Regions from separate parts of the Trichocoleus sp. Lan genome, predicted to be linked through region 1. Evidence: predicted binding sites of a transcription regulator. Region 1 holds the regulator's gene; each other region holds the start of a gene.
What was found. Region 1 encodes NtcA, which controls nitrogen genes in cyanobacteria. Its sites were predicted from a motif close to TTTGTANNNNNNNNTACAAA; they were not measured.
Positions count from the first base shown of each region.

Region 2: urtA (urea ABC transporter substrate-binding protein) is a predicted target of NtcA. The motif match lies at 1,120-1,139, and genes of this name have one in related genera.
Region 3: NDA03_RS02010 (ferredoxin--nitrite reductase) is a predicted target of NtcA. The motif match lies at 933-952, and genes of this name have one in related genera.
Region 4: NDA03_RS16955 (DUF3155 domain-containing protein) is a predicted target of NtcA. The motif match lies at 878-897, and genes of this name have one in related genera.

Region 1 is NZ_JAMPKA010000003.1:148,224-150,429, reverse strand. Features, by position in the region: gene NDA03_RS03695 (DUF3084 domain-containing protein) at 1-379, opposite strand, end outside; gene ntcA (global nitrogen regulator NtcA) at 627-1,298, opposite strand; gene fabI (enoyl-ACP reductase FabI) at 1,678-2,206, shown strand, end outside.
Region 2 is NZ_JAMPKA010000002.1:36,755-38,960, forward strand. Features, by position in the region: gene NDA03_RS01750 (urease accessory protein UreF) at 1-376, shown strand, start outside; gene ureG (urease accessory protein UreG) at 469-1,086, shown strand; gene urtA (urea ABC transporter substrate-binding protein) at 1,228-2,206, shown strand, end outside.
Region 3 is NZ_JAMPKA010000002.1:101,425-103,630, forward strand. Features, by position in the region: gene NDA03_RS02010 (ferredoxin--nitrite reductase) at 1-831, opposite strand, end outside; gene NDA03_RS02015 (DICT sensory domain-containing protein) at 1,306-2,206, shown strand, end outside.
Region 4 is NZ_JAMPKA010000018.1:68,703-70,908, reverse strand. Features, by position in the region: gene NDA03_RS16960 (ATP-binding protein) at 1-482, opposite strand, end outside; gene NDA03_RS16955 (DUF3155 domain-containing protein) at 926-1,246, shown strand; gene NDA03_RS16950 (cofactor assembly of complex C subunit B) at 1,411-1,944, opposite strand; gene NDA03_RS16945 (PadR family transcriptional regulator) at 2,045-2,206, opposite strand, start outside.

The DNA.
Region 1 (2,206 bases):
GGGTGCGAGCTTGAGCGAGTTCCTTCTCTACTTGCTCTTTTTGGGCGGCGGTTTTAGCAAGTTCGCTTTCGGTTTTCCGTTTCTGCTCGTTCGCTTTAGCAATATCCTTACTTGCTGTCTTGAGTTTTTTCTGCACTTCTTGGAGTCTAAAAACTCCAATCCGCAATTGTTCGCTGGTCGCGAAGATGATTGTTAGTGTTGAGGCAGAAATCGTTAGCCCTGTCAGAATCGTTACCAAAACAGCTGTTTTGCGGGGACGCAGATTGAACAACGACAGGCGTGCTTTTCCCACGCGCGTGCCAATGCGATCGCCTACCGTTGCGATGACGCTTCCCAACACTAAAATAGACAAAATCAGGAAGAGCGCACTGTCGGTCATTGTCTGCTACAGTCATTCCAGTTACAGCCTATCGCATCGCAGGCTAGAGAAAGGGTTAACAGGAATTAAAGATCGAAGGTGAAATCGGAAAGGTTAAAGGTTGGAAGGTTGAAAACTATCCGCTTAAAACCTGACACCTTTTAACTCAACTCCCGACTAAATGTTAAAACTGGATAACCTGCTCGCGCTACCATGCCGTTTTAACCAACAACCTAACCTACAACCTGACGAGAGCCTCTAGCTGTTTTCAAGTAAACTGCTGACTCAGTGTAACTGGGTTGTGTACCGTAATTTTTTTCTTGTGGATAGAAATCATTTTTTCCTCCCGCAAATCTCCCAGTAAGCGGGTGACAGTTACCCTGGTGGAGCCGATTGCTTCTGCGATCGCTTGATGAGAAAGCTTCAGATCGATCGTAATTCCATTGGCGGTAGGAACGCCAAAATCACGGCACAGAATCAATAGAAAACTCACCAAGCGCGATCCCATATCTCGGTGAGCTAATGTCTCAATCATCATTTCTGTTTGCAAAATGCGCGAAGAAAGCCCTCGCAGCATCAACATCGATAGCTCCGGATTATCCTTGAGCGATTGCTCTACCTGATCGATCGGTGCCGAAAGCAGCTCCACTGGCGTAAATGCTACAGCGTGATAAAACCGATCCGAACGATGCCCTGTAATTAAGGACAGTACTCCAAAAACGCTGTTTTCTCGCAGCAGCGCCACGGTAATTTCTTCCCCAGCTTCATACACGCGAGACAGCTTTACTGCACCTTTGAGCAAAAAGTATACCCGTTCAGCCGGGTCTCCTGGGAAAAAGATCGTCTTGCCCCGCTCAAAAGTTTCCACCACGGGTGGAAACGCCCCACCTCCCAGTTGACGGAACACAGCTGCTAGCGGTCTATCTTGCGTCACTGCCACTTCCTTTTTCCTAAATGCTGCCCTACAGACTTCTGCAACTTTCTGTCGGAGGAACTTTAACCATAGCAAAACAACTATGAGAGTTTTCTGACATTAGACACAGATAAACTGACTTCCAAGCGGTTTTTGTGCTATTTGATACAAAATTTTAAAGTAGTTTCCCCGGCTACCTTCTTTAGTTCTCTCCCTGCTCAAGGCAAGTAAGATTATGACGGAAAATGTTGATATCTTGACAGTATCTGCGCTATCGGGTGGGATGCATGGTGAGTAAGGAGGCACGCTCCTTACCCGTACTAGACAGCCTTGCTCCGGGCGATCGCGATCTTGAATACTCCCCTAAATCGGATATCCTCTAATATTGCCTTCAAAATCGACATTTATGCTAGATTTAACCGGAAAAAACGCCCTTGTCACCGGCATTGCCAACAATCGATCGATCGCCTGGGGGATTGCTCAGCAACTGCACCAAGCGGGTGCGAATCTAGGAGTGACTTACCTGCCAGACGACCGAGGCCGCTTTGAAAAAAAAGTGGCAGAGTTGGTAGAACCCCTCAACCCCAGCTTATTTTTACCCTGCGATGTCCAGAATGAGACCCAAATTCAGTCTACATTTGACGCCATCCGCGATAAGTGGGGCAAGCTAGACATCCTGATCCATTGTCTTGCTTTTGCGAACAAGGAAGATTTATCAGGTGATTTTAGCAACACTACCCGCGCTGGCTTCACCCAAGCTCTAGAAATTAGTACCTATTCTCTGGTGCAACTTGCTGGGTCAGCAAAACCACTGATGACAGAAGGTGGCAGCATTGTCACGCTGACTTATCTAGGCGGCGTTAAGGTGATCCCCAACTACAACGTCATGGGAATTGCCAAGTCTGGATTGGAAATGAGTGTCCGTTACCTGGCAT
Region 2 (2,206 bases), on a different contig from region 1:
GATGGGGCGATCGCTCATTCGATTACTTTTGGAATTACAGCCCCAGGTTCGGTCAATGGTGGATGCGATCGGGAATCCTTGTAATTATGCGATCGCTTTCGGCATTGCCACCGCCCATTGGCAAATCGACGCTGCATCTGCCCTCTTGGGCTACTTACACAGTTGGGCAACCAATTTGATTGCAGCTGGAGTTAAATTGATTCCCCTGGGACAAACGGCTGGGCAACAGCTACTGCTAGAGCTACAACCCATCCTGATTCAGGCTGCCAAGGAAATTTTAGGGTTAGAAGATGACGCCCTGAGTAGTTGCGGTTGGGGATTAGCATTGGCGAGTATAGCTCACGAAACGCAGTACACGCGCTTATTTCGGAGTTAAACAAAGACAAACCGCTTGTGAAAGCTGTCAATAGCAAATGATTAATTGCCTTGCTACGATGAGCAATTAGCCATTCGCTTTCAGAAAATTTTATGAATGCTTTTCGGGTTGGAGTAGCTGGCCCAGTGGGTTCGGGAAAAACTGCCTTAGTCGAAGCCTTATGTAAGGTGATGCGGCAAAAATATCAAATTGCTGTGGTCACGAATGATATTTATACTCAGGAAGATGCCCAGTTTTTAGTGCGGAGTCACGCCTTGGAAAGCGATCGCATCCTTGGCGTCGAAACTGGCGGCTGTCCCCATACCGCCATCCGTGAAGACGCTTCCATGAACATCGCCGCCATTGAACAAATGGAACAGCGATTTCCCGAGCTAGACTTAGTCTTTTTAGAAAGTGGTGGCGATAACCTAGCGGCAACCTTCAGCCCAGAACTGGTAGACTTGACAATTTACGTGATTGATGTCGCGGCTGGTGACAAAATTCCGCGCAAAGGTGGCCCCGGAATTACGAAATCCGATCTTTTAGCAATCAACAAAATTGATCTTGCCCCTCAAGTCGGAGCAGATTTAGGGGTCATGGAACGCGATGCTCGGAGGATGCGGGGAGAAAAGCCCTTTATCTTTACGAATTTGAAGACTCAGCAAGGATTAACCGCTGTGGTGGACTTTATCCGCCTAAATCTGGGCGAAATTTCAAAAACAGCAAGCTGAGCTTTCCTAGATAAAGATACAAAAATTCGATTCTTTGTATCATTGATAACAATTTTTTCCCAGAACATCGCTCTAATATCACTGCTTAACTGTGTATGTTCTCTACCATTAGGCTGATTCAGCCAGGAGTACGGTGACGGTATGGCAAGGCGATTAGGGCGACGTAAATTTCTTCTATACGGTTCTGCTACTCTGGGAACCAGTATTCTTCTCAAAGCTTGTAGCAGCACTCCCACTTCTACCTCTGAGACTGCCAGCCCAACGGCTGCGTCTCCCTCTCCCAGCGCAACAACCGTTGCGGCTGCCGGTGGAGGAAACACCATCAAAGTCGGGATTCTGCACTCTCGCAGCGGCACGATGGCGATTAGCGAAAACAGCGTTGTAGATGCCGAACTGTTGGCAATTGAGGAGATTAATAAAGCCGGTGGCGTCCTCGGCAAGCAAATTCAAGCAATTGAAGAAGATGGTCAATCCGACTGGCCTACTTTTGCAGAGAAGGCGAGAAAGCTAATCGATCAGGATAAAGTTGTCACCGTTTTCGGCTGTTGGACTTCCGCCAGCCGCAAAGCAGTGCTGCCAGTATTTGAAGAAAAAGGTCATATGCTCTGGTATCCCGTGCAATACGAGGGTCAAGAGTGCTCCAAAAATATTTTCTATACGGGTGCTGCCCCCAACCAACAAATCGAGCCAGCAGTCGATTGGCTCTTGCAGAATAAAGGTAAAAAATTCTTCCTAGTTGGCTCAGATTACGTTTTTCCGCGTACCGCGAATACGATTATTAAAGAGCAGTTAAAGGCAAAAGGCGGCGAAACCGTCGGGGAAGATTACTTACCCCTAGGCAATACAGAAGTTACGCCCATCATCACTAAAATTAAAGCGGCTCTGCCTGAGGGAGGGGTCATTTTTAATACCCTGAATGGAGATAGTAATGTGGCTTTCTTCAAGCAGATGCAAGGTGCAGGATTAGGGCCAGATAAATACCCCGTAATGTCTGTCAGTATTGCCGAAGAAGAAGTCAAGGCAATTGGCACAGAATATCTCAAAGGTCAATATGCCGCATGGAATTACTTCCAAACGGTAGATACCCCGGCGAATAAAAAATTTGTCGAAGCTTTTAAGG
Region 3 (2,206 bases), on a different contig from region 1:
CCCCAATTCATCGATCAGCCACATCAGCCGTGCTTTGTGCCGATTCGATCGGGGACCGCGATCGCGAAAAACTTCTAAAACAGCTCGGCATACCTCTACAACATCGTCGGGATGCACCCAAGCGTTGAGGGGAATGGCAGCATCGCACCGTTTGGCAGAGAACAAACCACCGACGAGGACATTAAACCCGAAGACGCCATTTTTGTAAGCGGGGACGAAGGCAAGGTCGTTGATTTCAGCGTGAACCGAGTTGTCGCGACAACCGGCGATCGCAATATTGAATTTCCGAGGCAGATTGCTGAAAGCTTTGTTGCCTTCCCCATGATTCGTAATCATGTCCTGGACTTGCTGCACCAGACTTCGCGTATCAAACAATTCATCCGCATCAATCCCCGCAACTGGCGAACCCGTGATGTTGCGGACGTTATCCATCCCCGACTGAATGCTGGTCATCCCGACTCGCTCTAACCGTCGGAAAATTTCTGGCACATCCTCGATTCGGACTCCCCGCAGTTGGATATTTTGCCGGGTGGTGATGTCGCCGCTGCCATCTTCGCCGTAACGCTGCACAATCTCGGCGAGCATTCGCATTTGATCGCTGGTGAGGAGACCGCTGGGCATCCGCATCCGCATCATAAATTTTCCGGGCGTAACGGGTCTGAAGAAAATCCCTACCCACTTGAGTCGGTGGTCGCGGTCTGTTTCGTCCATCGCCTCCCAGCCAACCTGGGCGAAATGTTCAATTTCTGCCTTTACCGCCAGACCATCTTTCTCTGCTTTGAATTTTTCAAATTTATTAAGACTTGCTGTGGGCGTGGCTGTGCTTGTCATGGGTGTGTCCTCATTACGTGGCGCTCGAATGCCCGCAAACGGATAATCTTGTGTTTGTCAATTGCTCGTTGATGATAAGTTATGCAAACTCAACTATGAAATTCGTATAAGAAATTACAAAATGTTAATACAAATGAAGTTTTTGCATCGATCGGATGCCATTTAGTCATGACATCCCCCTTAAGGAGGATTAATGATTTACATAAGAAATTCTTGTGGCGAGGGGTTTTGGAGTCGCGATCGCTTCCCCAAAACCCTTATTAATGCAACCATTGAGTTTCCCTCAACTCACAGCCATCCAATACTAGAACTCACAAAAACGTGATTTTCCTCCTCTTGAACGTGGAGTTAAGCAATTTTGTGAGAATTTACAATCGTTAAAACCGGATTACAAGGAAATATTCAAACCGTTAGTAGGGAACGCTCTTTTGTACGATAGGCATAGAACGGGTACGAAACTCGGCAAATTACTAAATGATCATCCCGACTTCTGTGCTGGCAGATTTGCTGCAAGTCCTGCCCCAGCTGCGACCTCAAATGTATTTCAAGTCTTCCTTAATCGCCTTATCTCATGCGATGGAAGACCAGGTTCTGGCATCTTTAGACCAGCATCTGGTGATTGCCAGTTTCCAGCGAGAGCGCTTCTATCGTCAGGAAGCTCACCGTTATCGACGGATTGCAGAACGGACAGAGCAGTTATATGTGCTGGCAGCCCCAGAAACCGACTTTAGCAACAGTTCGGAAGCTTATGAAACTGTTGCTTTTGAGCCGACCGATGGTTTAAGTCAAGAGTGGCACTTAGTGGTGATCGGGCAGAATTATGCTACTTGCTTGGTTTGTCGAGAACGAAGCCTAACAGAGGATGGGCGATCGCGTCAGGGTGTAAGAGGAAAGACCGCAGCTAGAAAAGGAATCGCACCCGCGTTTTCCCCTAGCCGCCGCACTTCTGACCTTCCTCGAACCACCTCCCGATTGCGGATGTCATCGTTTGAAGGGATAGACCCCGCCCGCCGGTTTGAGGGAATCTGGACGTTCGATCGGCAAGTCAGTTGCATCGTTGCTGAATTATTACTCAATCGGATTTCGCAGTACCGTCCGGAATTGGCTCAAAAGCTCGCTCAAGCACGAAATATTTACGGCATTCCTTCGAGGGGAGAGTTTTTAGAAACTTCCTTTGGAAAAACCGATCGGGAAGCAGCGAATCGGCAGAATCTTTTAGTTCAAAACTCCGTACAGCCACAGGCGGCAAAGGAACCCTCCGCCCAAACTCCAGAGTCTCTAACCGACAATCCCGACCCCTTTGTTCAGTGCCTAGTCACTTACTTGCAAGCGGGGCAGTACAAGCTGCTCAAAGCTTATCGCTCAATTTCCGCCC
Region 4 (2,206 bases), on a different contig from region 1:
CAAGGTCTATCTTCACGAGCTGTCACCAGCAGCCCCATCACCACACCTTCATGCAACAAAGGCACCACAATTTGGCGCGAGGAGCTACTCAAGTCAGCATCGGCGAAGAGCGATCGCTGGAGGGGCGATGTCCCCGCCTTTGCCTGCAATTCATCAATCGTTTCTTCTTTCCCGACTTCAGCCGCCGATTCCGTTGAACCCGTCTCAGAAACCGCATCGGACTCCTGAGAAACCGGAGATGCCGCTGACAATAACCGAGGAATGGATGCCAACGGTCGATCGGAAAATCCCAAAGCCGAAATCTCATCCGTTTCCCATTCCACCGCTGTCTGTGGGTAAGCAACAACCGGCCTTAGCTTAGTTGGGACGCCCTCTACCAGTTCTTCCGTTAAATACACAACACTCAAGGCAGCTTCCAGTCCTTGAGTTAATAGTGCTACTTGTGATTGGCACAAAGTTATGAATTCTGAACTGGTAGACATAGACACATTCGCTTATACTTGGGTACTTGACAGCGAGGAAAATTGCATTCATCGGATCGGGTTTTCTTCCGTCGATCCTGACACGCAATTGCGCTGAAGCGGCAAAGGTCGTGCAAAAACCTTATTTTTGTTTCTTTTTATTACAAAAATTTTAGCGAGCTTTCATGATAGTTTGGTTACGAAATTGCTTCCAAACTGGCTAAATTTTGTCAAGGTCGAATAAATATAGCCCTTTATACGCTATATCTAGGCTCAAGTTTGGACAAGCTTGCATATATAGCGTCTATTGCCCGTTCTGCTGCTGTCGATTTTAATTTCTGAGGGCTGTAATGTTTGTATCAATCGGTAAAAAGCGGTTGATATTTTGAACTCAAACCGATATACTTGCGACGGTTTTTGTATCTATCATTACAACTGTCAGAATTAAAGGGGAGGTAAGGAGGTTGGCTAGAAGACGCAAGCGGAAAAGTCGCCGTCGCCAGGAAGGACGTAGAATTTTAGAGCATGTCCCTCAGTATAGTATTGAAAGTGGCGAAGATAAACCAGTCACCGCCGCGCGAAAGTTTATTCAAACCGAAGGAATCCTTCCGCCTGCTTTGCTGCTCGTGAAGCGGAACGAACACACCACAGATCGGTACTTTTGGGCGGAAAAGGGGCTATTTGGTGCCCAATATGTTGAAGAAAATCATTTTCTGTTTCCTAGCCTTAGGATAATCGACAATCCTGTGGAAAAGCCTACCCTCGCCGCTGTTCGTAGCAGCTGAAGTTTTAGGCATTAAACGTGAAAACTCGGTTATAGGGGCGGTTCGCGAACCGCCCCTATTGTTTTATAGGAGGAATTTTGAATTTTTCCTCATAATTAAAATTCTTTTGGATTCACAAACTGACCAGGTTTTGGAATTTTTTAAGATTTTTAGCCAGAGAGTTGTCATTCGCAAGGCTTTAATTGCAGTTCCTGTTGCAATTGAGCCAATTCATCACGATGGGCGATGACAGTTATTAAACTTCTAGTCTCTTTTTCGACACCTGCAAATGTTTCCACCTTCAGGGAAACTTGTTCGCTGCGTCCAGCTTTTTTCCAGTAAAAAACGCCCGCGGCTGGTGAAAGGAGAACCAAACCTAGGAAAATTTTAGCGAATTGGGGAAATAGGATTGCTAAAACCAACGCCAAACAAAGAAAGCCACAAAAAGCTAATAAGCTCAGAAAAATTGCCAAAAACCAGCTGGGGCGGACAAAGCCTTGGAATGTAACTTGATTTTGCTTTGCATCCACCGCCGCAATCCGGTAAGCACGCCGATCGAAATATTGTTGCAATTGAATTAAAATTGATTCTTCTGGTTGCTCCGCAATCAGTTTCACTTGTTGCGTTCGATCCTTAGCGGAGGCTCGAATAAAGAAAAATAGACCGACTGCTAACAACAGTGTTAGCAGAAATGTTGAAAAGAGAATTGTCGTATTCACGAATTTCTAGATAGGGCAATGGAAAATAGGCTCTTGTCCAAGAGATACAAGATCGCCTATAACCTATAGCCTATCGCAAGAGAGCTTCTTTGGGATTGGCTCAGATGGCTTGAGATTCTCTCATTGTGTAGTCATCCCAAAGGCGAGCTAGGTCATGAGCCTGTTCCAGACACTCTGGGCGAATTTGATACATTCGACGAGGTCTTCCTCTCCCCTCCACTTTTTTCCAATACCCTGTGATAGCGGCTTGGTCTTCCAGAAA